DNA from 2 places in the Streptomyces sp. V1I1 genome. Region 1 is predicted to be linked to the other one. Evidence: predicted binding sites of a transcription regulator. Region 1 holds the regulator's gene; the other holds the start of a gene.

Region 1 (14,967 bases):
ACGTAGCCGCGGCCCTGGTAGCCACCACGGAGGACGAGGCCCTCACCGACGCCATGCAACAGGCGCTGCGGCATGCCTTGGGCCGCCTTCACGCAGCGGACCGGCGGTGACAGCGAGCGCCCGCCAGGCGGCACCGGAAGTTGTGACCTCGACCCTCCGGTGCGTTCGTCCTGGCTGTCGCTCCGGAGCGGGGAATCCCGCGGTTCCGAGTTCCCGGCGTTCGAAGGTCGGGGTGTTTGGTGACGTGCGATGGGGGGACTCGGCCAGCTCATCGCGCCCGGGTGCCCGCGGTGATGGGCCGACGGGTCGTTAGGGCCGGGCCGGTGGTCGGGTGCTGAGCAGGCGTTCGAAGAAGGATCGGTATTGGCGCAGGGCCAGGGGCAGGTCCTCGATGGAGACCTCCTTGCCGCGGTGCCATTGGCTTTCAATCCCCTGCTTGTGGTCCGCGAATGTGGTGGCAAGCAGCTGCATCACCTCGGCGACGAGCCCGTCTGCCGCAAGCACCGACTGCTGCGGGTCATCGACGAATCCCTGCCGGATCTCCTGCCACCTGGTGCGGAGGCCTTCTGTCTCCTGGGGCCCGAGGAGCGGGGCAGTATCGGGCTCCGGCGCGGACGCGTCGTGTTCGCGCCGGCTACGGCGTCCGGCTCCCCTCCGGCCATCGCGGCGAAGAGCATGGACGGCGACGGCGATGCAGGCCGGCGAAGCAGCCGCAGGCGAGGGCTCGGGTCCCGGGGCCGAACCCGCAGTGAGCGACGCACCCCGGCCGCCAGCGGAAAGCAACGGCCCTCAAACGGCACCGCGCAGGCACTGATGCCGGGCTGTCCACGCCGCTCCGGCGGTGACTGCCCACGGAAACCCACCGGAGGGCTTGGGCTCCTGCCCGAGTCAGGCGTGACCAGCTCCGGGATCTCACCCTTGCCGTTTCAGTGCATGTGCCGCGCGTGGGAACTCTTCATGCACCAGCCGGCCGACCAGGGCACCGCCGAAGACGACGACGCCCACGCCGACCAGCCAGGACTGGATGACCAGGACGGTTCCAATGGCCCCGTAGGTAACAGCGTTAGATGCGATCAGCGGTGAGAAGACGAGCCGGGAGAAGACCCTGAGACCGAGCAGCCCGATCACGGTGGCCACCGCGCCGGGAAACAGGGCGCGCCAGCGGACCCGCCCGCCGAGCAGCAATCGCTGGGACCACCAGAAGAACAGGACGGCGCTCAGCGCAGCGGCGAACGCACCGGCTGGGGACTCTCGCCGCAGAGTGGTGGTGGCGGAGACGAAGAGGTAGCCGGTGAGTACGCCGAGCCACACCACGTGCCGCCACCTCGCCCACCAGCGGGCCGACGGCAGGTCCCGTACCTTCTCGTAGCCGGCCTGCACCGCCGCTCCGAAGGTCAGGCCGAAGACGGCGAGGGCGGCGATGCCGAACGCGGTCGTGGCCCGCAGCGCCCGGCCGGGCCGGGTGAACAGCTGCTCCACCTCTTCTCTGGAGGCGGTCGACACGCCGAGTCCTTCCCCCAGCCACTGCGCGAACCCCCGCCCGTCCTGCTGATCATCGGCATCGTGCTCCTCGGGGCCGATCTGGCCTTCATCGCCGTGCGATGGTCCCGGCGCTCTGGTGGGCGCCCCCTCCGATAACACCGGTGGCCGACGGCCGCTTTGTGACAGCGAATTCGCACACCCCACGCACTGGGTGACGCAGCTCACGGATAATGCGTCTCATCATTCGAGACAGCTGCTCGCCGATGGGGTGTGAACGGCATGTCAATGCCCCTCTGGGCAGGGCATTTTCGCGAGATGGGGCACGCGGAGGGCACGGAGGCCCCAAAGGGGTCTAGACAACAAGCAAGGCCCAGGTTGCTGACCTGGGCCTTCGTTGTGGAGCGGGTGACGGGAATCGAACCCGCGCTCTGAGCTTGGGAAGCTCATGTTCTACCATTAAACTACACCCGCGCGGAGGGCCGTCGACCGGCACCGCATCGGCGCACACTCTACCTCATCGCAGGCCCCCGGCGAATGACGCCGTGGGGCCTGTGTGCTCTCCCGTGGCCCGATGCGGCTGCGGGGCGCGGGAGTTGAGGCGTACCTTTGAGCGACGGAGTGCCGCTCGTTGGTGCGTCCCGTTGATCCCTTAATGTGGGTGTTCGTCCGCATTCTTGGGGAAGGGACTCGATGGACTTGATGGAGCGCACCGTCGTCCGCTGTGCCGAGGGGCACGTCTTCACTACCGCTTCGTTCCCGATGCAGCAGCTCGGCGCCGACCGGATCGGGCCCGGGCGGCTCATCCGGTGTCCGCGTTGTGCGCGGCTTCGGAATGTCGTGCCTGTGGAGACGGCCAAGCGGTAGGGAACGCGGCGGTCAGGGGGCGCGTGGGGCTGTCCGATTGGGGTGGGCCCGCGCGCTCTGCGTATCCTCGGGGCGTGCTTCTCTCAGACAAGGACATCCGGGCCGAGATCGACGCCGGACGGGTGCGCATCGACCCGTACGACGAATCCATGGTGCAGCCCTCGAGCATCGATGTGCGGCTCGACCGCTACTTCCGGGTGTTCGAGAACCACCGCTATCCGCACATCGACCCCGCTGTGGAACAGGCGGATCTGACCAGGAGGGTCGAGCCGGAAGGGGACGAGCCGTTCATCCTGCACCCCGGCGAGTTCGTCCTGGCCTCGACGTACGAGGTCATCTCGCTGCCTGACGACCTCGCCTCGCGGCTCGAGGGGAAGTCCAGTCTCGGGCGGCTCGGGCTCGTCACGCACTCGACCGCCGGCTTCATCGACCCCGGGTTCTCGGGGCACGTCACGCTCGAGCTGTCGAATCTCGCGACGCTGCCGATCAAGCTCTGGCCCGGGATGAAGATCGGCCAGCTGTGCATGTTCAAGCTGAGCTCGCCGGCCGAGTTCCCGTACGGGAGCGAGCGCTACGGGTCCCGCTACCAGGGGCAGCGCGGGCCCACGGCCTCGCGGTCGTTCATGAACTTCCACCGAACACAGGTGTGAGCCATGAGTGATGTCCGCGAGAACCTGACGTACGAGAGGTTCGGCGGCGCGATCCGCGAGCTCGCGCAGACCATCGCCGACGACGGCTACGAGCCCGACATCGTGCTCTCCATCGCGCGTGGCGGGGTGTTCGTCGCCGGTGGGCTGGCGTATGCGCTCGACTGCAAGAACATCCACCTGGTGAATGTGGAGTTCTACACGGGCGTCGGTACGACCCTCGAAATGCCCGTCATGCTCGCGCCCGTACCGAACACCATCGACTTCTCGGACAAGAAAGTCCTCATCGCCGACGACGTCGCCGACACCGGCAAGACGCTGAAGCTCGTGCACGACTTCTGTGTCGACCACGTCGCCGAGGTGCGCAGCGCCGTCATCTATGAGAAGTCGCAGTCGCTGGTCAAGTGCGAGTACGTCTGGAAGCGCACCGACGAGTGGATCAACTTCCCCTGGAGCGTCTTGCCCGTAGTACGGAAGTCTGGCGAGCCGATCACCCCGTCGAGGGAAGCCCTCTGACCTGGTCATATGATGTTGGTGTCAGTCGCTGATGTCGTCAGGAACGCAGGACTTTGACGCCCCGCCGGTGAGATTCCTTTGCGGCCGCCTTCGCAGTCTCACGGCCGGAACATCGACTGGGTGATTGTGGTCGTCACCGATTTGGGCCGCCGACCGGCCGATCTCCAGACGGCGAGCAGCGCGGCGAGTATCAAAGCCGCTGCCGCAGAGAAGGCCCGCAGCTTCCTCCAGCCCGCTCCAGAAGCCTGGCGGGTCAGCTCCCAGATGCCCACCAGAGCGCCACCTAGGCCCAGTGCATCGCGCAGCAGGAGAACGGCGGTGTGCACAGAGAGCCTCCAGCAGCCTTTCGAACGGACTGGATGGCTCCCCTGGTGGCTGCATCTCGGGAAGAGGTCCATGGTTCGGCTAGGGCGGTCCCGAGGGGGGACCGCCCTTTGTGGGCTTCCGTCTCGGTCACCCTCCCATGTACCGGATGGGCGTCGAGTATCCGGTCGCCGACGTCTATGCGATCGTTTCGCAGACGGTATACCGGCCCCTGACCGGCCCCTGACCGGCCCCTGACCGGCCCCTGACCGGCCCCTGACCGGCCCCTGACCGGCCCCTGACCGGCCCCTGACCGGCCCCTGACCGGCCCCGGACTGCCCGGGACTGCCGGGCATGCCATGCCTACGAACAAGGCCCCTACCGGCGCGGTAGGGGCCTTCACGGTCGTACGAGTCAGATCGTGCCGAGCTTGATGATCGACAGCAGCGCGATCAGCTGGATCGCCGACGCACCCAGCGCCTTCGGCCACGGCAGATCGTGCGACTTGCTCACCATCGAGGTGAACAGCGCGCCCGCCGCCAGCCACGTCGCCCAGCCCAGCCCCTGCACCAGGGAGTTCTCGCCGCCCAGGAAGAGCGCGAAGACCAGGCGCGGGGCGTCCGTGATCGACATGATCAGCATGGAGAGGCCGACCGTCGGCTGCCACGCGCCGTCGCCGCCGAGCTGGCGGGCCAGGGTGTGGGTCACCGCGCCCAGGATCATGCCGCCGATGATGAACGCGACCGCCGTCGTCAGTACGTACGGGATGGCCGTGGAAATCGTCGCGTTGATCGTCTCCTCGCGGGCCTTGTCGAAGCCGAACAGCGCGAGCAGGCCGTACAGGAACGTGACGATCAGCGCGGGGCCCCACACGGGGTAGTCGCGCATCTGCCAGAACGTCGGGCCCGGGCGCAGCACGATGCCGCTCAGCAGCTGCTTCCAGTGCAGGCGCGGGCCGGCCGGCGCGGGGGCAGCGCCCGCGCGGTAGGTCGCGCCGCTGTCGTACGGGTCCTCGTTGATGCTGAACGCCTGGGTGTGACCAGGGTTGTTGGCCGCGTACGGGTCGGGTGCGGCGGGGTGCTGCTGGTACGGGTCGCCGAAGTACTCCGGTTCGCCGTACGGGCCCTGGGCGCCCCGGGGCTGCTGATGGCCGCCGCCGCCCGCATGGGGCCAGTTCGGCGGTGGTTGCTGCTGCGCATACGGCGGTGCCGCATGGCCGCCGCCGCCTCTGTAAGGCGGCGGTGCCTGCTGCGGTTGCTGCTGCTGCGAGGTGCGGTTGTCCCGGCCGCGTCCGATCCTGAATCCAGCCACGTAATCGAACGTACCCGGTCCGCGTCCGCCGGGTGGCAGGAGACCGGGAACGGGGGCGCCTTTGCGGCTGAGCTGTGACATCCCCTAGGGGAACCCTGGAGGGGATGCGTACCACGTATAACCCGCCCCTCGAAACACGGAAGCGGCCGGTTCTGCCCCCGAGGCAGATCCGGCCGCTTACCTGTACTTACAGGCGCACGGGCTACTTCACTGGTTCAGGCTCCGGCGCGCCCGCCGGCTCTTCGTCGTTCGCCGGGTCCGCCGGAGGCGTACGCACCGAGTCGAGCAGCAGCTGCGCCACATCGACGACCTGGAGCGATTCCTTCGCCTCGCCGTCGTTCTTCTTGCCGTTCACGGAGTCCGTGAGCATGACGAGGCAGAACGGGCACGCCGTCGACACGATGTCCGGGTTGAGGGACAGGGCTTCATCCACGCGCTCGGTGTTGATGCGCTTGCCGATCCGCTCTTCCATCCACATGCGCGCGCCGCCGGCGCCGCAGCAGAAGCCGCGCTCCTTGTGGCGGTGCATTTCCTGCTGACGCAGCCCGGGGACCTTGTCCATGATCTCGCGCGGCGGCGTGTAGATCTTGTTGTGCCGGCCCAGGTAGCAGGGGTCGTGGTACGTGATCAGACCCTCGACCGGGGTCACGGGGATGAGCTTGCCCTCGTCGATCAGGTGCTGCAGCAGCTGCGTGTGGTGGATGACCTCGAACTCGCCGCCCAGCTGCGGGTATTCGTTCGCGATCGTGTTGAAGCAGTGCGGGCAGGTCGCGACGATCTTCTTCGACGACTTGGGCTTCTTCGTCGACGGGTCTTCGTCGTCTTCTCCGTACGCCATGTTCAGCATGGCCACGTTCTCCTGGCCGAGCTGCTGGAACAGCGGCTCGTTGCCAAGACGGCGGGCCGAGTCACCCGTGCACTTCTCGTCGCCGCCCATGATCGCGAACTTCACGCCCGCGATGTGCAGCAGCTCCGCGAAGGCCTTGGTGGTCTTCTTCGCCCGGTCCTCCAGCGCGCCCGCGCAGCCGACCCAGTACAGATAGTCGACCTCGGACAGGTCCTCGACGTCCTTGCCGACGATCGGGACCTCGAAGTCGACCTCCTTGGTCCACTCCACCCGCTGCTTCTTGGCGAGACCCCAGGGGTTGCCCTTCTTCTCCAGGTTCTTGAGCATCGTGCCCGCCTCGGACGGGAACGCGGACTCGATCATCACCTGGTAGCGACGCATGTCGACGATGTGGTCGATGTGCTCGATGTCGACCGGGCACTGCTCCACGCACGCACCGCAGGTGGTGCAGGACCACAGCACGTCCGGGTCGATGACGCCGTTCTCCTCGAGCGTCCCGATCAGCGGGCGCTCGGCCTCGGCGAGAGCCGCCGCCGGGACACCGGCCAGCTGCTCCTCGGACGCCTTCTCCTCGCCCTCCATCGTCTTGCCGCCGCCGGCCAGCAGATACGGGGCCTTGGCGTGCGCGTGGTCGCGCAGCGACATGATCAGCAGCTTCGGCGAGAGGGGCTTTCCGGTGTTCCAGGCCGGGCACTGCGACTGGCAGCGGCCGCACTCCGTACACGTGGAGAAGTCGAGGATGCCCTTCCAGGAGAACTGCTCGACCTGGGAGACGCCGAAGACGTCGTCCTCGCCCGGGTCCTCGAAGTCGATCTCCTTGCCGCCGCTCGTCATCGGCTGGAGCGCGCCCAGCGCCGTCGAGCCGTCCGCGTTCCGCTTGAACCAGATGTTCGGGAAGCCGAGGAAGCGGTGCCAGGCGACACCCATGTTGGTGTTGAGCGAGACCGTGATCATCCAGATCAGCGAGGTGCCGATCTTGATCATCGCGGTGAAGTAGATCAGCGTCTGGAGCGTGGAGACGCTCAGGCCGTCGAAGGCCAGGACCAGGGGGTACGAGACGAAGTACGCCGGCTCGTAGTGCTCCACGTGGTGAATCGCGCCCTCGAGCCCGCGCAGGGCGAGGATCGCGAGGCCGATGGTGAGGATGACGTACTCGACGAAGTACGCCTGCCAGGCCTTGGAGCCCGCGAAGCGCGACTTGCGGCCGGCCCGCGACGGCAGGTTCAGCAGCCGGATCGCCATCAGGATGACGATGCCGACGACGGTCATCAGACCGATGAACTCGATGTACATCTCGAACGGCAGGAAGCCGCCGATGATGGGCAGCGTCCAGTCGGCCTGGAAGAGCTGGCCGTATGCCTGCGCCAGGGTGGGCGGCAGGGTGAGGAAGCCGATCGCGACGAACCAGTGGGCGAAGCCCACGATCCCCCACCGGTTCATCCGGGTGTGGCCGAGGAACTCCTTGACCAGGGTGATCGTGCGCTGCTTCGGGTTGTCGGTACGGCTGCCCGCAGGCACGGGCTGGCCGAGCCTGACGAACCGGTAGATCTGCGCGACTGCTCGGGCGATGAGCGCAACGCCGACCACGGTCAGGACCAGCGACACGATGATCGCGGCGAGTTGCATTGGGGGCTCCTCGGGCCTGCGAGGTGGGGAATCCAGCACTACTAAGCGGTAACTTATTCAGTTCGATGCTGAGGGTACCCACTTATTCCGCCGCACTGTAGCCGGGCGGCCGGTGATCTGTGTCGCTCAGGCAAGCCTGACCGGGCGGGCCGCGCGGCGTCCGGCGAGAGCGGTCGGCAGGGTGCGGGCCAGGATCAGCATGTCCAGTCCCAGCCAGTGTTGCTCCACATAGTGCAGATCGAGCACTGCCATCTCCTCCCAGGGGAGTTCCGAGCGGCCGCTGATCTGCCACAGCCCGGTGATTCCGGGACGTACGCCGAGGCGCGCCCGGTCCGCGTGGTCGGAGTCGTTCGGGCCCGTCGGCCGCGGGCCGACCAAGGACATCTCGCCGCGCACCACATTGATCAGCTGTGGGAGATCGTCGAGGAAGTAGCGGCGCAGCAGCGGTCCGACGGGAGTGGGGCCAAGATCGCCTGACCGCTTCGTACGGAACGTCAGCATCGCAAACGTACGGCCGCCGAGGCCGGTGCGGTCCTGGCGGGTCAGGATGCCGCCGGGGGAGGTCGCCGCGACGGCGGCGGCGACGGCGAGCAGCAGGGGGGACAGGAGAAGCAGCAGAATCAGACAGCCCGCCAGGTCGACGGCTCGCTTCGCAGGCATGGATCCAGGCCCTTCATTACGATCTTCATCACGAACTTCACGATCTTCACGATCTTCGTCACGATTGGTGTCTCTTGACCGTTTTTTGCGGCTATGACTCTCGCAGATGAAGGGCAGTTGAGCCGACGCGCCACGCGTGTGCCCGGCGGCCGTGGAAGGCTGCACGTAAGCGCCGGATAAAAGTTGAGTGGGGTCGACTCAGGTCTGTTGACTCGTTGGAGCCGGTCATGCATCCTTGAGCCAGATCCACTCAAGTAGTCAGCTGGAGGAATTGAAATGGCACGTGCGGTCGGCATCGACCTGGGCACAACTAACTCCGTCGTCAGCGTTCTGGAGGGCGGCGAGCCCACCGTCATCACCAACGCCGAGGGTGCCAGGACCACGCCGTCCGTCGTCGCCTTCGCGAAGAACGGTGAGGTGCTGGTCGGCGAGGTTGCGAAGCGTCAGGCAGTCACGAACGTCGACAGGACCATCCGGTCGGTCAAGCGCCACATGGGCACCGACTGGAAGATCGAGCTCGACGGGAAGACCTTCAACCCGCAGCAGATGAGCGCCTTCATCCTGCAGAAGCTGAAGCGCGACGCGGAGTCCTACCTCGGCGAGAAGGTCACCGACGCGGTGATCACTGTCCCGGCATACTTCAACGACTCCGAGCGCCAGGCCACCAAGGAGGCCGGCGAGATCGCGGGTCTGAACGTCCTGCGTATTGTCAACGAGCCGACTGCGGCCGCCCTGGCCTACGGCCTGGACAAGGACGACCAGACCATTCTGGTCTTCGACCTCGGTGGCGGCACCTTCGACGTCTCGCTGCTCGAGATCGGCGACGGCGTCGTCGAGGTGAAGGCCACCAACGGTGACAACCACCTCGGTGGTGACGACTGGGACCAGCGCGTCGTCGACTACCTGGTGAAGCAGTTCGCCAACGGGCACGGCGTCGACCTGTCCAAGGACAAGATGGCTCTCCAGCGTCTGCGCGAGGCCGCGGAGAAGGCGAAGATCGAGCTGTCGTCCTCGACCGAGACGACGATCAACCTCCCGTACATCACGGCCTCCGCCGAGGGCCCGCTGCACCTGGACGAGAAGCTCACGCGCGCCCAGTTCCAGCAGCTCACCACGGACCTGCTCGAGCGCTGCAAGACCCCGTTCCACAACGTCATCAAGGACGCCGGCATCCAGCTGTCCGAGATCGACCACGTGGTGCTGGTCGGCGGCTCGACCCGGATGCCCGCCGTCGCCGAGCTCGTCAAGGAGCTGACCGGCGGTCAGGACGCCAACAAGGGTGTGAACCCCGACGAGGTCGTCGCCATCGGCGCCGCCCTCCAGGCCGGTGTCCTCAAGGGTGAGGTCAAGGACGTCCTGCTCCTCGACGTGACCCCGCTGTCCCTCGGTATCGAGACCAAGGGCGGCATCATGACCAAGCTCATCGAGCGCAACACCACGATCCCGACCAAGCGGTCCGAGATCTTCACGACGGCCGAGGACAACCAGCCGTCCGTGCAGATCCAGGTCTACCAGGGCGAGCGCGAGATCGCGGCGTACAACAAGAAGCTCGGGATGTTCGAGCTGACCGGTCTGCCGCCGGCCCCCCGCGGGGTCCCGCAGATCGAGGTCGCCTTCGACATCGACGCCAACGGCATCATGCACGTGACCGCGAAGGACCTGGGCACGGGCAAGGAGCAGAAGATGACCGTCACCGGCGGCTCCTCGCTGCCGAAGGACGAGGTCGACCGGATGCGCCAGGAGGCCGAGCAGTACGCGGACGAGGACCACCGCCGCCGCGAGGCCGCCGAGACCCGCAACCAGGGCGAGCAGCTCGTCTACCAGACGGAGAAGTTCCTCAAGGACAACGAGGACAAGGTCCCGGGCGAGGTGAAGACCGAGGTCGAGACCGCCGTCGGCGAGCTGAAGGAGAAGCTCAAGGGCGAGGACACGGCCGAGATCCGCACGGCGACCGAGAAGCTCGCCGCGGTCAGCCAGAAGCTCGGCCAGGCGATGTACGCCAACGCCGCGCCCGACGGCGCCGCCGCTGCCGGAGCCGACGCCCCGGCCGGCGAGCAGGCCAAGGCTGAGGACGATGTCGTCGACGCCGAGATCGTCGACGACGAGAAGGACGCGAAGGGTGGTGCCGCGTGACGGAGGAGACCCCGGGCTTCGACGAGAAGCCTGACGTCCCCTCCGGCGCCACCTCTGACGACGCCGCCGAGTCCGCCGAGTCCTCCCAGAAGGAGGGCGCGGCGGCCCCGGCAGGGGACGCAGCAAAGATCGCCGGCCTGACGGCTCAGCTGGACCAGGTCCGTATGGCGCTCAGCGAGCGCACGGCGGACCTCCAGCGGCTCCAGGCCGAGTACCAGAACTACCGCCGTCGTGTGGAGCGCGACCGGATCACGGTCAAGGAGATCGCCACGGCGAATCTGCTGACCGAGCTCCTGCCCGTGCTCGACGACATCGGCCGCGCCCGTGACCACGGGGAACTGGTGGGCGGGTTCAAGTCGGTCGCCGAGTCCCTCGAGACGGCGGCGGCCAAGATGGGCCTGCAGCAGTTCGGCAAGGAGGGCGAGCCCTTTGACCCGACGATCCACGAAGCCCTGATGCACTCGTACGCACCGGATGTCACCGAGACCACGTGCGTCGCGATCCTGCAGCCTGGGTATCGCATCGGCGAACGGACCATCCGCCCCGCGCGGGTGGCGGTGGCCGAGCCCCAGCCGGGTGCGACCCCGGCAGCCGGCAAGGAAGAGACGGCGAACGACGAGGAGAGCGGTGGCCCGGACGAGGGCTGACGCAATGATCGTCCGAGAGGAGGGACGTCGATGAGTACGAAGGACTTCGTCGAGAAGGACTACTACAAGGTCCTCGGCGTCCCGAAGGACGCCACCGAGGCCGAGATCAAGAAGGCGTACCGGAAGCTCGCCCGCGAGTACCACCCGGACGCCAACAAGGGCGACGTCAAGGCGGAGGAGCGCTTCAAGGAGATCTCCGAGGCCAACGACATCCTCGGCGACCCCAAGCGGCGCAAGGAGTACGACGAGGCACGCGCCCTCTTCGGCAACGGTGGCTTCCGCGCACCCGGGTCCGGCGGTCCCGGCGGCTCCTTCAACTTCGACCTGGGTGACCTCTTCGGGGGCGCCCAGGGCGGCACGCAGGGCGGCGCCGGGGGTTTCGGCGGCGGGATAGGCGATGTATTCGGCGGCCTGTTCAACCGTGGCGCCGGCACCGGCACGGGTACGCGTACCCAGCCGCGCCGCGGCCAGGACATCGAGTCCGAGGTGACGCTCAGCTTCACCGAGGCGGTCGATGGGGCCACGGTCCCGCTGCGGATGTCCAGCTCTGCGGCGTGCAAGGCCTGTTCGGGCACCGGCGACAAAAACGGTACGCCTAGGGTGTGCCCGACCTGTCTGGGCACCGGCCAGGTCTCGCGCGGCGGCAGCGGCTCCTTCTCGCTCACCGACCCGTGCGTGGACTGCAAGGGCCGCGGACTGATCGCGCAGGACTCCTGCGACGTGTGCAAGGGCAGCGGGCGCGCCCGCTCCTCGCGCACCATGCAGGTCAGGATCCCCGCGGGCGTCTCCGACAGCCAGCGGATCCGGCTGCGCGGCAAGGGAGCCCCCGGCGAACGGGGCGGCCCGGCGGGCGACTTGTACGTCGTCGTGCATGTCGACCCGCACCCGGTCTTCGGCCGCAAGGGCGACAACCTCACGATCACCGTCCCCGTCACCTACGCGGAGGCGGCGCTCGGCGGCGAGGTGAAGGTGCCGACCCTGGGCGGTCCGCCGGTCACGCTGAAGCTGCCCGCCGGGACGCCCAACGGCCGTACGATGCGGGCCCGCGGCAAGGGCGCACTCCGCAAGGACGGAACCCGCGGGGACCTGCTGGTCACCGTTGAGGTCGCCGTGCCCGAGGATCTCAGCGAGAAGGCGAAGGAAGCGCTGGAGGCCTACCGCGAAGCCACCGCGGACGAGGACCCGCGGGCCGAGCTGTTCCAGGCCGCGAAGGGAGCATGAGATGGATGGCCGGACCGGACGCAGCCGCAATCCCTACGAACTGACCGAAGAGTCGCCGGTGTACGTCATCTCGGTGGCGGCCCAGCTCTCGGGCCTGCATCCGCAAACTCTTCGGCAGTACGACCGGCTCGGTCTGGTCTCCCCGGACCGCACAGCGGGCCGGGGCCGGCGCTACTCCGCCCGCGACGTCGAACTGCTGCGCACCGTCCAGCAGTTGTCGCAGGACGAGGGCATCAACCTGGCCGGAATCAAGCGCATCATCGAACTGGAGAGCCAGGTCGCGGCGCTCCAGCAGCGGGTCGCCGAGCTGTCGACGGCCGTCGAGGGCGCGGCGGCGGCGATGCAGCAGCGCGAAGCCCAGGTGCACGCCTCCTACCGGCGCGACCTCGTGCCGTACCAGGATGTGCAGCAGGCGAGCGCGCTGGTGGTCTGGCGGCCCAAGCGGTCTGAGTAGGGCAAGAGTTGTACGGCCGAAGGGGCCGGAGAGCGAGTCGCTCTCCGGCCCCTTCGGCGTGTGCGGCCCGCGGCCTGCCGGGGACCGTCAGCCTCGACTCCGCCTGCCTGCCAGCCCGCCTGTCGTCCGGCGCCTGCGCCCGCGCCCGCGCACCGGACGCTGCGTACCCCTTCAAGGCTGCCCAGTATGCGTCAGATGATCAATTCTGGGACGGAAGGAAACGGAGTTCCGGCCCGGGAGGCCGACCGCGAGATCAGGACGACCTTCTGCGTACCGTCGAAGCCCGCCCCGGCGTGTCGGCGGACGCCGGGGCCGTCGCCGGTCAGTCCTCGTGTTCCAGAATCCCCGACTGCGCGATGAGATAGCCGAGTTGGGTCCGGCTGCCACTGCCCAGCGCGGAGCCCAGTTTGGCGATGTGCGCACGGCAGGTGCGGACGTTCATGCCGAGGCGCCGGGCGATGGCCTCGTCGACATGCCCCTCGACCAGAAGCTTGGCGATCGAGCGCTGGACGCCGGTGATGCCGTCCAACTGGGGCCCGTAGGAGATCTGTTCCTCCCACGGGATGCCGTGCAGCCAGAACTGCTCGAAGACGCCGACGAGATACTCGACGATGCCCTTGTGCCGCAGTTCCAGGGCGGACAGGCGGTCGCTGCTCGCCGGGATGAAGGCCACTTTCCGGTCGACGATGATCAGCCGGTCGATGATCTCCTCCAGCGTGCGCACCTCCACGCCGGACGGGCCGACCTGTTCCATGTAGGACAGCGTGGCCGGGTGGTGGCGGGCCGTGTGCTGGTAGAGCGTGCGCATCCGTACGCCGCGGTCGATCAGCGGCTGCACGCGGCGCAGCGCCTTCTCCAGGATGTGCGGCTGTCGCCCGCTTCCGGGCTGGACAGTGAGAAGCTCCTCGGTGCAGTCTGCGGTGACTTGGTCGAGGGTTGTGTTGATGCGGTTGAGGCCCTCGAGGACGGTTATCCCTTGTGGGACGGTGGAGTTCTGAGCGGTGAACGCCATGAATGGCTCAAGAGCATCGGTCAGAGCGACAGTTCGTCGTCGGCGCTCTTGGATCTCCCGCTCGATGGGGTGTATCAGCTGTGTCAGCGCAGTGGTCGGCGGGACCGGGCGGAGCCACTGTGCGTCGTCGGGATCCGGGTGCAGCAGGGCCAGATCGAAGAGGCAGGGTGTGGGTTCCGCTTCTGACCGGGCTATTCGCCCGGTACGCAGCGCGGTGATGTAAAGACCCTTCCCCGCCTCGCACAGCTCGCCGTCTGCGTGAGGGTGTCCAGATTCGCCCTCATTAGCTGGCATATGTACCCCCTCAGGCTCCTGCATTACAGGAACATGATGCCTGCCGTCGCTGGTGCAAGCGTTCGGAGTGAGACATCGTCTTATGCGCGGGGGAGGAGGAATGATCAAAAGAGGTGGAGATCACCCATGTCTAGGACGCTTCGTGCTCTTTGTGCTCTTGCCATAGCGGCGGCCGCGCTCGGTGCGGTGGCCTCCGGTGAGCCCTCCTGGGGTAGCTCTCCCGCCGGCGCGGTGACGGCAGCCCCTGGCGAACCTTCGTGGGGCTTCGCTCCCGCGGACGCTGTGGCCAAAACGCCCGGAGAGCCTTCATGGGGTGTCGGTCCGGCAGTCGTCACGGGCACGAACGGTGAGCCCTCCTGGGGTATCGCTCCGGCCCGCACGGACGCATGACCGTTCCACCGGACGACCGGGTCTTCCGGCGTGAGATGGCTACGGCTTACAGATCGGGGTGGCATTTCATCGACCTCGTCACGGCAATCCCCCACCGTGGCGACTCGTTGATGGTCACCCTTTTCGGAGAGCCGATTGTCGTGGCACGCGAGGAGGACGAGGACGTCCGCGCCTATCGGTGCCTTCGCCGGCCCCGTGGAGCTCCGCAGCCCGTCCGCTGTGCCATCCGGTACGGCATGATTTTCGTCAATCTCGACCAGCGGGACCACCAGTTGGTCGAGCCCGACACCACCACCGCCACCCCCCGCAGTGCCTGAGCGGTTCCCCCGTCGTTGTAAATCGCTCGGGCGCTTCCCCCACACAGCGGCGCCATCGTGGACCTGAAACACGATGGCGCCGCTGTGCTTTTCCCTTTTCCCAGGGCCCCCCGGGCTTCCCGGCCCCCGGCTTCCCGGGCTTCCCGGGCTAGGCCCGGCCCATCGCCCGTGTCAGGGCGATCTCGATCAGCACCCGGTCCGCGTTCGGAGTCGGGTTGCGTCCGTAGCGTTCCGCGTAACGCC
Region 2 (14,967 bases), 1.1 Mb from region 1:
CAGGCCGACTACTTCGTGAACAACGGCGGCGGCTGGTCCCGGGACGGCAAGACCCTGCCGGGCGCGCTGGACATCGAGTGGAATCCGTACGGCGCCGCCTGCTTCGGCAAGACCCAGTCCGGGATGGTCACCTGGATCCGCGACTTCCTGAACCGCTACAAGGCGCGCACCGGGCGGGACGCGGTGATCTACACCGCCACCAGCTGGTGGACGCAGTGCACCGGCAACTACAGCGGCTTCGGCGCGGCCAACCCGCTGTGGATCGCCCGGTACAACACCACGCCGGGCACCCTGCCGGCCGGCTGGGCCTACCAGACGATGTGGCAGTACACCTCGTCAGGACCGATCGTCGGGGACCACAACAAGTTCAACGGCGCGCTGGACCGCGTCGTGGCGCTCGCCAACGGGTGAGCGGCGCACGCAGCCGTCCCGCGCCCGCTGGTCACGACCAGTGCGCGGGGCGGGTCAGCCCGGGCGGAACCCTGGTGGACAGGTCGCCCTTGGCCGCGTTCAGCTGCGGCTGGGTGAGGAAGATGCTGCCGGTCAGATCCGCGCCCGCGAGGTTCGCGTCCCTGAGGTCGGCCCCGATGAGGTCGGCGAGACGCAGATCGGCGCCGGTGAGATCGGCGGCGATGAGATACGCGCCGCGCAGATCGGCGCCCCTGAGGTCCGCGCCCCGCAGCCGCGCACCGACGAGGTCGGCTCCCCTGCGGTCCTTCTTCCGGTCCTTGTTCTTGCGGTCCTTGTTCTTGCGGTCCTTGTTCTTGCGGTCCTTCATCTTGCCCGCCGCTTCGGCCCGGACGAGTTCGCTCGTACGGAGCAGCAGCACGTTGACGTCCTGCCGGTGCGTGGCCACGTCCAGCTTTTCGAGGGCGTCGGGGCCGAGCCCGGTGAGGCGCTCGGTCTCCTCCAGCAGCCGCCGCAGCTCGCCGTGCAGCGCGCGGGCGGGGTGCAGGGTGAGCGCCTCGGTCAGATAGCGGAGCAGCTCATGAAGCTGTCGTACGACGGGGAACACCGCGAACATCTGCGACGCGGATTCCGGGGCCTGTCGCCAGTCGGTGCCGCCGAAGGTGACCTGGGAGACCTTCTGTCCCGCGCCGAAGCAGTCGTAGACCGTGCAGCCGGGAAAGCCGCTCTGCCGCAGCCGCGTGTGGATGCCGCAGCGGAAGTCCGTCTGCAGGTTGGAGCAGGGCTTTCCGGCGTCCTTGTTGATCGCGAAGTCCGCGGATGCCGAGAAGGGCAGTGCCACGCAGCACAGTCCGAAGCAGCTCCCGCAGTCCGCCCGCAGGGCCCGGTCATCGCGTTGGTCGTTCACACCAGCCATTGTGCTGTGTCCTCCCGGGCCGCCACCGCCGGACCCCCGAACCCCCGGCGCACGGGCGCCGGGGGTCCGTCTCTCACCGAGAGATCATCGCGGGGGCGTCAGCCGCACAGGCCGGCCGGGCGCTCGCGGGTGACCAGGTCGGTCCAGCCCGTCGTGCCGTCGATCCAGACCACCTGCCGGCCCGAGACCGCGGCCGGGGAGATCTGCTCACCGCGGTTGCAGGAGACCCGCTCCTTGCGCGAGCCGTCCGTCGTCAGCTGCCACAACTTCGACAGCGACTCGTTACGGAACACCGTGTCGGGCAGCACGCTGTTGACAGTGACCGCGTCCTCGGAGGCCGTCAGGTCGAAGGGCAGCAGCGCGGTCGGCTTGGCCTCCGGGCTGATGTCCACCGTACCGGTGCCGTCCAGGCCCGAGCGGCGGACGGCCATCTGGCCCTCGTCATTCAGATTCTCGTCCACCAGCCAGAAGGCGTGCGTGGAGTTGATCCCGCTCTGACCGAGGATCTGCGGCTCACCGAGCTGCCCCGCGAGGGTGGCCTTGCCGGTCTTGAGGTCGTAGACCTCGACGCCGAGCTTGTACTCCTCGGGGGTCGGATACAGCTTGGCGTAGACGAGTTTCCCGTTCTTGACCGCCGGGAGTGCGGTGAGTATGTCGAAGCCGCCGCCGTCCACGAATGTGGGCTCACGGTCGCCGGGGCGCAGATAGCCCACATGCCGGTCGCCGAAGATGCCGAAGCTCTCGAAGACGACGACGCCGTTCTCCACGCGCAGCCCGCCGACGTCCGTGAACGAGGTGTGGAGCTTCTTGATCGGACCGCCCGCGAGCGGCCGGGAGAGGATGTCGAGGCTGGTCGTGCCGTAGGCCGCCCAGACGACCGTCTTGCCGTCGGTCGCCGGGTAGACGTGGTAGCGGCCGTCGTTGGGGCTGATCAGCTTCGGGGCGCCCTTGCCGTCCGTACGGCCCGCGTAGACGGAGTACGGCTCCGAGCCGTCGTCGTTGGACTGCGACGCGGCCCACCAGCCGCCGCCCGCCTGGACCCCGGTACCGGACGTGTTGACCTTGCCCAGCAGCTGGTCGGAGTCGACGCCTAGCGCGTCCTCCCAGCCGGGGACGATGCCGTGGGCGTTGAAGGAGCGCTTCACCGCGGTGAGCTGCTTCGCGGTGACGCCGAGGTCCTTGGCCGCCGCGAGCACCGCGTTGCGGCCGTCGGTGAAGCCGTCGAGCGGCGTCATGTACTCGGCCAGCGCCTTGTACACGATGCGGTCGGCGAGCTCCCCGCCCACGTCCTGGCGCAGGTCCCACAGCGCGCCGGAGAAGATGGTGGAGTTGAGGTGCACGCCACCGTTGTCGGTGCCGAAGGCGACACCGAGGAAGTTCTTCGAGGTGGTCGCACCGTCGTTGAGATTGCGGAAGGCGCACTCGCGCGGCTTCGTGGTACGGCAGAGGTCCTCGCCGATCAGACCGGCGTCCGGGTCGTCCATGGAGACGCCGGAGGCGCTGGTGTCGATCGCGTTGCCGAAGTAATCGGCGAGTGCCTCGTTGAGGGCGCCGGACTGGCCTGCGTAGACGAGGTTGGCGGTGTTCTCGACGACGCCGTGGGTCATCTCGTGGCCCACCACGTCGAGGTCGGCGGAGAGCGGCTTGTAGTCCTCGTCGCCGCTGCCGTAGACCATTTTCTGGCCGTCCCAGAAGGCGTTGACGTACGGACCGCCGAAGAAGGTGACCCCGACCAGGGAGTTGACGGTCATGCCGCGGCCGTCGAGGCTGTCGCGGGCGTGGTTCGTCTTGAAGTAGTCGTAGACCTTGCCGCCCGCCCAGTGGGCGTCGACCGCGCCGGACTCGGTTGCGTCCTTGCCGAAGTCCTTGGCCGGGTGGCCGAATTCCTTCAGCCCGCTCGGCCAGGCGCCGGCCACCTCGCTCACGTCGCGGTCCCGCGCGTCCCAGGTGGTGAGGGTGTTCTTGCTGGTGGCGCCCATCCGCGACTGGTCGATCAGTACGTACTGGTCGCGGGTGGTGTCGAGCTGGACGTCCAGCTCGACCTTGGCGCCGTCCAGCTTGACGCCGGTGCCCTTGAGGCCGGCGGCGGGGTCGGCGTCGGCCGCGCGCGCGGACCGCGGTGCGGCCTTCGCCGCCGTGCCGGACGCGGTGGCGGCGGACGCGGTGGCCTTCTTCGCGGTCAGCGTCTTGATGCCGCTGAACTGCAGCACCGGGTAGCCGGCGCGGGCGTCGACGTAGACCTGCTGCAGCACCGGTTCGCCAGTGGTGGGATTCGTGCCGCGTACGGTCACGTGGTAGGCGAGCACGCCCTCGCCACGCGGGATCACCACGAGGCCGCCGGCGGCGCCGCTGAGCGCGGCGGCCTTCGCGGACTTGCCCCCCTTGCCGCGTACGGCGTCGGCCTTGCTCAGCGTCTTGCCGCCGAGGCGCGCCGCGGTCGCCGCGACCGCGCGGCGCACCGCCGTCTCCTTGCTCAACGTCGCGTTCGTGCCGGTCTTCAGTCCAGTGAAGTACTTGCCGGAGGTGCCGGTGACGAAGCGCTTGCCGCCCTTGGACTCCATACGTACGACGTACTGGCCGCCGAACACCGGGATGCCGTGGTGCTTCTGCTGAAGCCTCACGACCTCTGCCACGCCGTGTCTGACGGTCTGCAGCGGCGCGAGGTCGCGCCGGGCGTCGGCGATCCGGTAGCGGCCGTCCTTGGCGTCGAGATGGCCGCGGGCCGCGTCCGCAGGGCTGGCCTTGGCGTCCACCGCCTCCCGGATGCCGTCGACGAGCGACGGGGTGGCCGTCTCGGCCCCCGGTATGACATCGGCGGGCGGTGCGGCGGCCGGCGGAGTGACCGCCTGTGCCGGTACCGCGGTGAGCAGCAGCCCGGCTGCTCCGAGCAGCGCGGCGAGACCGGTCCCCCTGGATATGCCCGGTCTCTGTGTGCTTGTCCTGGCCTTGCGCACAGTTCGTACCCCTCCCACGTGCTGGTCAAGCCGTAAAGGTGGTCATGGCCATGCAACCGGTGGGACGCCAACCGATCAATGTGGCCTGCGCGTTGACAAGTGGACATGCCCACTTGTGTGCCTCGTGAAGGCGGAGTGAGAATCCAACGCATGAGCGAGGGGGAATTGCACACCCTCGGCCTGGGGGAGGCCGAGGAGCGCGCTTACGAGGCACTGGTCAAGGAACGGGCCGCTGGGGCCGAGGAGTTGGCGCGGCTGCTGGGGCTGCCGCGGGACCGGCTGGACCGGGCGCTCGGCCATCTGGTCGAGCACGGGCTCGCGCTGCCCGCGGACGGGGACGGCGACGGGCTGCCGCATCCGGCCGCTCCGGCCGCCGCGATCCGTACGCTCATCCACCGCCGACAGGCCGAACTGCACTTACGGTCCGCGGAGTTGGAGCGATTACGGATGACCGCGGACCAGCTGGCGGGCCGGCTGATGTCCGGGTCACCCTGCGCGCCCGATGGCGGCATCGAGGTAGTGACGGGCCCGCGGGCGATCGGCGAACGGGCGGAGTACCTGCTGGCGTCGGCGGAACGGGAGGTGGCGATCCTGGACCGTCCGCCGTATGTGAAAGGGCCGCGGGACGGCAGCGCCGCGCAGCCGGGTCTCGGCATCGAGGCGCTCCTCGACCGGGGCGTTCAGGTGCGGACCGTCCTGGACCGGGAGGGGCTCGCCTACCCGGGCCGGATGCGCTCGGTGACCGGCCTCGTCGAACAGGGCCTGCGGGCGCGGGTGTCGACGGCCGTCCCCACCAAACTGATCGCGGTGGACCGCCGGATCACCCTGCTCCCCCCGACCGACGCGGCGGACCCGAAGGCCTCGGCGCTGGTGATCGGCGACTCGCTGCTGAGTAACGCGCTGGTGCCGCTGTTCGAGACGGTCTGGGACCGGGCCACGCCACTGGGCGGCTCGGCCCGGGCGTGCGCGGCGCTGCCGAAGGCCCAGAAGGAATTGCTCGGCCTGCTGGCGGCGGGCCTCAAGGACGAGGCGATCGCCCGCCGCCTGGGCGTCCACGTGCACACGGCGCGCCGGAGGATCAGCCACCTGCTGGAGACGCTGGGCGCGGAGACGCGCTTCCAGGCGGGGGCGCAGGCGACGTTGAGGGGCTGGCTGGACTGAAAGCCTCGAGCGGGCAGGATGTCCGGATGAGTTGGCACAGCCGTACGAACAGAACCAGCGGCACGTTCAGGGGGCTGGTGTGGTCCGCCATGGCCGTGCTGACCACCATGGCCGTGCTGACTGCCGCGACCGCGTGCGCCGGGCCCACCTCTTCCGCCGCGCCGCCCAAAGCCACCGCGGCGGACCGGTCGGCCGGGGCGCGGGCCGTCGCCCCCGCGCCGCGGGCCTCCGCCACCACCTTTGCCGGAGCCTCGTCCGTCGGGGTGCTGATCGATCCGGACGGCGAGCACTTCTGCACCGCGAGCGTCGTGGCCAGCCCCAAGGGCAATGTCATCGCCACCGCCGCGCACTGCATCCAGGACTCGGGCAGCGCGGACGCGTACGGGCCGGGCGAGCTGGAGTTCGCGCCCGGGTTCTCGGGCAGGGGCAAGGGGACGTATCCGTACGGGCGCTGGAAGGTCGGAGCCATCCACGTCGACGAGCGCTGGACGGACGGCGACGACGACGCGGATGCCGCCGACTACGCGTTCCTCGTCCTGAAGCCGGACGCGAAGGGCCGTCAGGTGCAGCAGGCCGTCGGCGCCGCCACCGCCGACTGGGCCTCGCCGCCCGAGCGCCGGGTCACCGTCGTCGGGTATCCGAACCGGGACCACAACCCCGCCAACCGCCCCGTCGCCTGCACCACCGACACCCGCCCCGACCCGGATCTGCCGAAGACGCTGCTCATGGAGTGCGCGGGCTTCTGGGAAGGCACCAGCGGCGGACCCTGGCTCGCCGACTACCGGGACGCCAGGCATCAGGGCAGGCTCATCGGCGTACTGAGCGGCGGCGACACGGACAGCGAGTCGACGGCCGCCCTCTTCGACGACCGTGCCCGCGCGCTGTACGACGAAGCCACGGCCGGATAACACGCCGCGGCCGGACAAAGGGCCAGCGCCGGGAAAGGGCCGCGGCCGGATGAAAGGCCGCGGCCGGACAACGCGAAGGCCCGGCGGTGCCGGAACACCGCCGGGCCCACAGCGCACCCCGGTCAGGCCGCCGCGGCAGCCACCGGAACCTCCGCCGGGGAGAGCGCGATCCCCAGCACCTGGCGGACATCCGTCACCGGGTGCACCTCCAGCTTGTCGAGGATCTCCGCCGGGACGTCGTCCAGGTCCGCCTCGTTCCGCTTGGGGATCACGACCGTCGTGATGCCCGCCCGGTGAGCGGCCAGCAGCTTCTGCTTCAGACCGCCGATGGGCAGGACGCGGCCGGTCAGCGAGACCTCGCCGGTCATGGCGACGTCCGTACGCACCTGGCGGCCGCTCAGCAGCGACGCGAGCGCCGTCGTCATCGTGATGCCCGCGCTCGGCCCGTCCTTCGGCACCGCGCCCGCCGGGAAGTGGATGTGCGCGCCCCGGTCCTTCAGGTCGGCGACCGGAAGCTCCAGTTCGGCCCCGTGCGAGCGGAGGAAGGAGAGTGCGATCTGCGCGGACTCCTTCATCACGTCGCCGAGCTGGCCGGTGAGGGTCAGCCCCGCCGCGCCCGTCTCCGGGTCGGCCAGCGACGCCTCGACGTACAGCACGTCGCCGCCCGCGCCGGTGACCGCGAGGCCGGTGGCCACGCCGGGCACGGCCGTCCGGCGCTCGGCCGGGTCCTGGGCGGACTCGGGCACGTGGTGCGGCCGTCCGATCAGGCCGCGCAACTGCTCGGCGCCGACCGTGAACGGCAGCTCACGCTCGCCCAGTTCGTGCTGGGCCGCCACCTTGCGCAGCAGCCGGGCCACCGAACGCTCCAGGTTACGGACGCCCGCCTCGCGGGTGTACTCACCCGCGAGCTTGCGCAGCGCCGAGTCCTCCAGGACGACCTCGCCGGGCTCAAGGCCCGCCCGCTCCAGCTGGCGCGGCAGCAGGTGGTCCCGGGCGATGACGACCTTCTCGTCCTCGGTGTAGCCGTCGAGCCTGACCAGCTCCATCCGGTCGAGCAGGGCTTCCGGGATGGCCTCCAGGACGTTCGCCGTGGCGAGGAACACCACGTCGGACAGGTCGAGTTCGACCTCCAGGTAGTGGTCGCGGAAGGTGTGGTTCTGCGCCGGGTCCAGGACTTCGAGCAGCGCGGCCGCCGGGTCGCCCCGGAAGTCCGAGCCGACCTTGTCGATCTCGTCGAGGAGGACGACCGGGTTCATCGAACCGGCCTCCTTGACGGCCCGCACGATCCGGCCGGGGAGAGCACCCACGTACGTACGCCGGTGTCCGCGGATCTCCGCCTCGTCCCGTACGCCGCCGAGCGCGACCCGGACGAACTTCCGTCCCATCGCGTGCGCGACGGACTCGCCGAGCGAGGTCTTGCCGACGCCGGGCGGGCCGACGAGCGCCAGGACCGCGCCGCCGCGCCGTCCGCCGACGACGCCGAGCCCGCGGTCGGCGCGCCGCTTGCGCACCGCCAGGTACTCGGTGATCCGTTCCTTCACGTCCTGCAGGCCGGAATGCTCGGCGTCCAGGATCGCCTTGGCGCCCTGGATGTCGTACTCGTCCTCTGTCCGCTCGTTCCACGGCAGTTCGAGGACGGTGTCGAGCCAGGTGCGGATCCAGGAGCCCTCGGGGCTCTGGTCGCTCGACCGCTCCAACTTCTCGACCTCCTTGAGCGCGGCCTCGCGCACCTTCTCGGGAAGGTCGGCGGCCTCGACGCGGGCCCGGTAGTCGTCGGACTCGTCTTCGCCGTCCTCGCCGTTGAGCTCGCGCAGCTCCTTGCGTACGGCTTCGAGCTGGCGGCGCAGCAGGAACTCGCGCTGCTGCTTGTCGACGCCCTCCTGGACGTCCTTGGCGATGGACTCGGCGACGTCCTGCTCGGCGAGGTGCTCACGCAGCTGCTCGGTGGCGAGCTTGAGGCGGGCCACCGGGTCGGCGGTCTCGAGCAGCTCGATCTTCTGAGCGGTGGACAGGAACGGCGAGTAGCCGGAGTTGTCGGCCAGCTGCGAGATGTCGTCGATCTGCTGGACGCGGTCCACGACCTGCCATGCGCCGCGCTTCTTCAGCCAGTCGGTGGCGAGCGCCTTGTACTCCTTGACCAGCTCGGTGACCGACCCGGGCAGCGGGTCGGGCACGATCTCTTCGACGCGCGATCCTTCGACCCAGAGCGCGGCGCCGGGGCCCGTGGTCCCCGCGCCGATCCTCACCCGGCCGCGGCCGCGGATGAGCGCGCCGGGGTCGCCGTCGGAGAGCCGGCCGACCTGCTCCACGGTTCCGAGCACGCCGGTCGCGGCGTAGGTCCCGTCGACGCGCGGAACAAGCAGCACCGTCGGCTTGCTGGCACCACTGGAACGCGCGGCAGCCTGGGCGGCCTCCACCGCGGCTCGTACGTCGGTGTCGGACAGGTCGAGCGGCACCACCATTCCGGGCAGCACGACCTCGTCGTCGAGCGGCAGCACGGGCAGGGTGAGCGGTGTGGACGTCGAAGCCATGATCTCCCCTTAGGCAGTGAAGTTGAGCTGTATGGACTCAATGCACAGCACTGCGGAGATGTTCCCAGGGGGTGTTCGCTGTCAGCGATCGGCTCTCGTGCCTGGTCAGGGGGTCGCGCAGGTCCTGAAGCTCACCGGTCGCGGAGCGCGAAACCGTTCCGCCACCGCGCCCAGCGGCGCACCGCGGGCCAGCAGGCGATGCCGACCAACAGCGCAAGCGGATGGCCCCAGTTGGTGAGCGGGTCCTCGAAGGCGAGCAGGTCCTGAAGGAGCATCAGGGAGACGAAGCCGAGCAGCATCGCGCGCAGGACCGGACTGAACAGCCCGGCAAGGGCGCCGATGCTCGCCATCAGGCCGAAGCTGATGCCGTAGTCGAGGCGGTGCAGCGAGGTGGCGGGCAGATGTCCGGCCACCACCGAGACCCCGACCGGGATCTCGGTGGCCAGCGTCGCCGCGACATGGCCGGCCAGGAAGACGCCGGCGGTGCGCCAGCCTCCGATGCGGCGTTCCAGTGCGGTCAGCGTGAAGAAGAAGGCGACGGCATACGGGCCCAGCAGGTCGCCCGCGACCCACAGCGCGCTGGCGCCGAGAACGAGCAGGGGGGTGTCCGCCAAATGGGCGACATCGGTGCTGGAGCCGCGGAGTAGCGAGGAGACGGTCGCGGGGTCTCCGTACTGCACAAAGAGCGAGGTGGCGAGCAGGACGAGGACGTAGCAGAAGGTGAACGGTGTCCCGGTGGGCGTGGGCAGCAGCTGGAGCACGCGCCGCCAGGCCGGGAGACCCACGGGCGGGGCGGGCTTCGCGGTGGGCGTCGGGGCGGGCGTCACCACCGGTGCGACAGCCGGTGCGACAGCCGGTGGGACAGCTGCCGGCGTTACGGGGGCCTGGACGGGAGCCGAGACGACCGGCGCGGATGGTCTCCGCTGGGTCGGGACGGCGTTCAGCAGTTCCTGGCCCGTGGCCGGGTCGCGTGTCGTCGGCCGATGCACCGCGTGAGGCCCCTTTCGTCAAGCCCCCGAACAAACCCCCACCCAACGCGATCACCATCACACCCGTCTATGACGTGCGCCACACGGGGCAACCTTCACAGGTTCCCGGACGTCGCGAGCACGTGGGACCAGCCCTGGCCCGGCAGACCACGGCCGCCCTCGGCCGAAACCATTTGTCCCGCTCGCCCCGCCCCGCCACCATGACCACCGACACGCGTCCGCCCCGCACCCGTCACCCGGAGGTCACCCGCCATGCCACTCCAAGCCGACGGACCCGTCACCCTCGACCGGCGAGAGGGGCCCCACGGGGAGGTCGTGCTCCGGCAGCGCGGTGCGCATCACGAGATCATCGCCAATGGGTGCTTCCTGATGGACACTTCCGACGGCCGCTCCGAGCGGCTGCTCGTCGACGCCGCGTACGAAGCCCTCGCCGCCGCCGGAAAGAGCGACCCCACCCTCCTCATCGGCGGACTCGGCGTCGGCTTCTCCCTCGCCCGTGCCGCCGCCAACCCCCGCTGGCGGCACATCGCCGTCGTCGAACGCGAGCAGGCGATCATCGACTGGCACCGCACCGGCCCCCTCGGACAGATCTCCGGCGACGCGCTCGCCGACCCCCGCAGCGTGATCCTTCACACGGACCTCGTCACATACCTGCGCACGACCACGGACCGCTACGACGCTCTCTGTCTGGACATCGACAACGGACCCGACTGGACCGTCACCGACGACAACGAAAACCTCTACTCGGCGGCCGGACTCGCCTCCTGCCAGGGCCGGTTGGAGCCCGGCGGGATCCTCGCCGTGTGGTCCGCGCAGCCCTCCCCTGCTTTTGAGGATGCGTTGCGGAATGCCGGATTCACCGGGGTAACCACCGAAGAGATCCGTGTTGCCCGAGGCGTACCCGACGTCGTCCACCTCGCTGTTCGCCCTGCGTAGCCGGGACGCCGTCACTGCCTTTACGCTGCTGACCTACACACGAGATCTACACCGGCATGCAGCTCGCGAGAACGCGTACAGGGGCGGGGCGATGGAGCAGACACACACCACGCACAACGGCGTCGCGGCCACACCCGGCGCCCAGCGCCGGGTGCTGGTCGTCGAGGACGACTCGACGATCGTCGATGCCATCGCGGCCCGCCTGCGGGCGGAAGGCTTCCTGGTCCAGACGGCGTTGGACGGCCCGGCCGCCGTCGACGCCGCCGAGGCCTGGCAGCCCGATCTGATGGTGCTCGATGTAATGCTCCCGGGCTTCGACGGCCTGGAGGTCTGCCGCCGCGTCCAGGCGCAGCGCCCGGTCCCGGTGCTGATGCTCACAGCGCGCGACGACGAGACCGACATGCTCGTCGGTCTCGGCGTGGGCGCCGACGACTACATGACCAAGCCGTTCTCGATGCGCGAGCTCGCGGCCCGGGTGCATGTGCTGCTGCGCCGCGTGGAGCGGGCGGCCCTCGCCGCGGTCACTCCCCGCAGCGGGATCCTGCGCCTGGGCGAGCTGGAGATCGACCACGCCCAGCGCCGGGTCCGGGTGCGCGGCGAGGACGTACATCTCACGCCGACCGAGTTCGACCTGCTGGTCTGCCTGGCGAACACCCCGCGTGCCGTCCTCTCCCGCGAGCAGCTGCTCGCGGAGGTGTGGGACTGGGCCGACGCGTCCGGCACCCGCACCGTCGACAGCCACATCAAGGCCCTGCGCCGGAAGATCGGCGCCGAGCGCATCCGTACCGTCCACGGCGTCGGCTACGCGCTGGAGACGCCGGCTCCATGAGACGGCGGCGCTGGGACCGGCTGCCCGGCCGCGGCGGCCGGCGGAGCCGGCCGCGGTCCGCCTCCATCGCGATCTCGATCAAGACCAAGCTCGGGACACTGGTCGTCGTCTCGGTCTTCATCACCACGGGCCTGCTGCTGGTCGCCCTGCGCACCCAGACCGAGGTCCGCTTCATCACCGTCTTCTCGGTGATCGCAACTTTGCTGATCACCCAGTTCGTGGCGCACGGCCTGACCGCGCCGCTGGACGAGATGAACACCGTGGCCAAAGGCATATCGCACGGCGACTACACCCGTCGGGTGCGCGGCGCCGACCGCCGTGACGAGCTCGGCGACCTCGCCTCCACCATCAACCGCATGGCCGACGATCTGGAAGCCGTGGACCAGCACCGCAAGGAGCTGGTCGCCAATGTCTCGCACGAGCTGCGCACCCCGATCGCCGCGCTGCGCGCCGTGCTGGAGAACGTCGTCGACGGGGTGTCCGCCGCCGACCCGGAGACGATGCGTACGGCGCTCAAGCAGACGGAACGCCTGGGCCGCCTGGTCGAGACGCTGCTCGACCTGTCCCGGCTCGACAACGGCGTCGTACCGCTCAAGGCCCGCCGTTTCGAGGTGTGGCCGTACCTCTCCGGGGTGCTGAAGGAGGCCAATCTGGCCGCGGTCCAGCGCGGTCTGACCTCCGGGTCCGGCAACCACACCCGTACGGACGTGCATCTGCACCTGGATGTGTCGCCGCCGGAGCTGACCGCGCACGCGGACGCGGAGCGGCTGCACCAGGTCGTCGCCAATCTGATCGACAACGCGGTCAAGCACTCGCCGCCGCACGGCCGGGTGACGGTACGCGCCCGCCGCGGCCCGCAGCCGGAGTCCCTCGACCTGGAAGTCCTCGACGAGGGACCGGGCATCCCGGAGCCGGAGCGGCACCGCGTCTTCGAGCGCTTCAACCGGGGCAGCGTCCCCTCCCCGCACGGCAAGGGCAGCGACGGCGGCACCGGCCTGGGCCTGGCGATCGCGCGCTGGGCGGTCGATCTGCACGGCGGGCGCATCGGGGTGGCCGAATCGTCCCGGGGATGCCGGATCCAGGTCACCCTTCCGGGGATCCCTTCGGCACGCGGTTGACGTAGGGTGCGAACCGGAAGCGCGCGTTCTGCGTGTGCTGAGTGAGGACGTGGCCGGAACAAGGCCGTACGCCGTCGAGGCGTAGGAGCCGACCGGGCTGCGGCCGCGGTGTGGCGTACCCGAGCTTGCCCCCGGGGAAGCGGAACCACGCTTGTTTTCCCGCCATTCACAGCCCCGAAACGCGCCTTCAGGTGTGACTTGCGCGACGATGACCCGCCCCGCCTGCACCTCCCGGCCAGGGAGGCGTAGCCTTTATTTCCGCTGTCCATCACCTTGTGAAGCGGAAGAGGGCGGTTGCCGCCGTGTCGTCTCAGTCCCCCAGTAACTCGAGCATCTCGGCCGACCAAGGCCGGCAGGGTAAGAACCCTGCCGCCGCGTTCGGTCCCAATGAGTGGCTCGTCGACGAGATCTACCAGCAGTACCTCCAGGACCCCAATTCGGTCGACCGTGCCTGGTGGGACTTCTTCGCCGACTACAAGCCGGGCGGCGCGGGTGCCGCCGCAGGGGCGAAGCCGGTGAGCGAAGCCCCCGCCGCGCAGTCCGGCGCCGCAGCCGCGGGGGCTGCGGGTGCCACCACCGTGGCCCCGGCCGCCGCAGCCCCGAGCGCTCCCGCAGCGTCTGCGGGCACGCCCGCCGCCGCCACCCCAGCCGCACCCGCGGCGCCGCAGCAGGCCGCTCCGGCCGCCGCCGCGGCCCCCGCCGCACCGGCGAAGCCGGCCGCGAGCGCCGGTGCCGCAGGCACCGCCACCTCCAAGCCGGCGGCTGCCGCCGGCAAGGCAGCTGAGCCGGCCCCGTCCGAGGGCCCCCAGCTCGTCCCGCTGCGCGGCCCCGCCGCCGCGGTCGCGAAGAACATGAACGCCTCGCTGGAGGTGCCCACGGCCACGTCCGTGCGCGCCGTCCCGGTGAAGCTGCTCTTCGACAACCGCATCGTCATCAACAACCACCTCAAGCGCGCCCGCGGCGGGAAGGTCTCCTTCACGCACCTCATCGGGTACGCGATGGTGCAGGCCATCAAGGCCATGCCGTCGATGAACTGGTCGTACACGGAGAAGGACGGCAAGCCGGCCCTCGTCAAGCCGGAGCACATCAACTTCGGTCTGGCCATCGACCTGGTGAAGCCCAACGGCGACCGCCAGCTGGTCGTCGCGGGCATCAAGAAGGCCGAGACCATGAACTTCTTCGAGTTCTGGCAGGCCTACGAGGACATCGTCCGGCGCGCCCGCAACAACAAGCTGACGATGGACGACTTCACCGGCGTCACCGTCTCGCTGACCAACCCCGGCGGCCTCGGCACCGTCCACTCCGTGCCGCGTCTGATGCCCGGGCAGTCGGTCATCATGGGCGTCGGCTCGATGGACTACCCCGCGGAGTTCCAGGGCACGTCCCAGGACACTCTGAACAAGCTGGGCATCTCCAAGGTCATGACGCTGACCTCGACGTACGACCACCGGGTCATCCAGGGCGCCGCCTCCGGCGAGTTCCTGCGGATCGTCGCCAACTTCCTCCTCGGCGACAACGGCTTCTACGACGACATCTTCGAGGCGCTGCGCATTCCGTACGAGCCGGTCCGCTGGCTCAAGGACATCGACGCCTCGCACGACGACGACGTCACCAAGGCGGCGCGCGTCTTCGAGCTGATCCACTCCTACCGGGTCCGCGGCCATGTCATGGCCGACACCGACCCGCTGGAGTACCGCCAGCGCAAGCACCCCGACCTGGACATCACCGAGCACGGCCTCACGCTGTGGGACCTGGAGCGCGAGTTCGCCGTCGGCGGCTTCTCCGGCAAGTCCCTGATGAAGCTGCGCGATGTGCTGGGCGTCCTGCGAGACTCGTACTGCCGCACCACCGGCATCGAGTTCATGCACATCCAGGACCCGAAGCAGCGCAAGTGGATCCAGGACCGCGTCGAGCGCGGGCACACCAAGCCCGAGCGCGAAGAGCAGCTGCGGATCCTGCGCCGCCTCAACGCGGCGGAGGCCTTCGAGACCTTCCTGCAGACCAAGTACGTCGGTCAGAAGCGGTTCTCGCTGGAGGGCGGCGAGTCCGTCATCCCGCTGCTCGACGCGGTCATCGACTCGGCTGCCGAGTCGCGACTGGACGAGGTCGTCATCGGCATGGCCCACCGCGGCCGCCTCAACGTCCTCGCGAACATCGTGGGCAAGTCGTACGCGCAGATCTTCCGGGAGTTCGAGGGCAACCTCGACCCGAAGTCGA

Evidence for each region. The regulator HspR, encoded in region 1, represses chaperone genes until heat shock. The targets are predictions, from matches to a motif close to TTGAGNNNNNNNNNCTCAA.
Region 2: the regulator HspR is predicted to act here: its motif matches at 8,901-8,919, upstream of lon (endopeptidase La).

The regions. Positions count from the first base shown of each region.
Region 1 is NZ_JAUSZH010000001.1:3,831,409-3,846,375, reverse strand. Features, by position in the region: gene QFZ67_RS18015 (ANTAR domain-containing protein) at 1-110, shown strand, start outside; gene QFZ67_RS18010 (hypothetical protein) at 310-504, opposite strand; gene QFZ67_RS18005 (ribonuclease BN) at 913-1,581, opposite strand; tRNA gene QFZ67_RS18000 (tRNA-Gly) at 1,880-1,953, opposite strand; gene dcd (dCTP deaminase) at 2,421-2,996, shown strand; gene QFZ67_RS17990 (phosphoribosyltransferase) at 3,000-3,509, shown strand; gene QFZ67_RS17985 (hypothetical protein) at 3,608-3,835, opposite strand; gene QFZ67_RS17980 (Yip1 family protein) at 4,227-5,123, opposite strand; gene QFZ67_RS17975 ((Fe-S)-binding protein) at 5,326-7,596, opposite strand; gene QFZ67_RS17970 (sugar transferase) at 7,723-8,256, opposite strand; gene dnaK (molecular chaperone DnaK) at 8,533-10,389, shown strand; gene grpE (nucleotide exchange factor GrpE) at 10,386-11,036, shown strand; gene dnaJ (molecular chaperone DnaJ) at 11,067-12,257, shown strand; gene QFZ67_RS17950 (heat shock protein transcriptional repressor HspR) at 12,259-12,711, shown strand; gene QFZ67_RS17945 (helix-turn-helix transcriptional regulator) at 13,034-14,017, opposite strand; gene QFZ67_RS17940 ((2Fe-2S)-binding protein) at 14,404-14,724, shown strand; gene QFZ67_RS17935 (pyridoxamine 5'-phosphate oxidase family protein) at 14,873-14,967, opposite strand, start outside.
Region 2 is NZ_JAUSZH010000001.1:2,691,448-2,706,414, forward strand. Features, by position in the region: gene QFZ67_RS12560 (lysozyme) at 1-411, shown strand, start outside; gene QFZ67_RS12565 (pentapeptide repeat-containing protein) at 443-1,324, opposite strand; gene QFZ67_RS12570 (M4 family metallopeptidase) at 1,423-4,278, opposite strand; gene QFZ67_RS12575 (helix-turn-helix domain-containing protein) at 4,429-5,439, shown strand; gene QFZ67_RS12580 (serine protease) at 5,466-6,347, shown strand; gene lon (endopeptidase La) at 6,470-8,878, opposite strand; gene QFZ67_RS12590 (rhomboid-like protein) at 9,010-9,867, opposite strand; gene QFZ67_RS12595 (spermidine synthase) at 10,120-10,803, shown strand; gene QFZ67_RS12600 (response regulator transcription factor) at 10,895-11,632, shown strand; gene QFZ67_RS12605 (HAMP domain-containing sensor histidine kinase) at 11,629-12,750, shown strand; gene QFZ67_RS12610 (multifunctional oxoglutarate decarboxylase/oxoglutarate dehydrogenase thiamine pyrophosphate-binding subunit/dihydrolipoyllysine-residue succinyltransferase subunit) at 13,053-14,967, shown strand, end outside.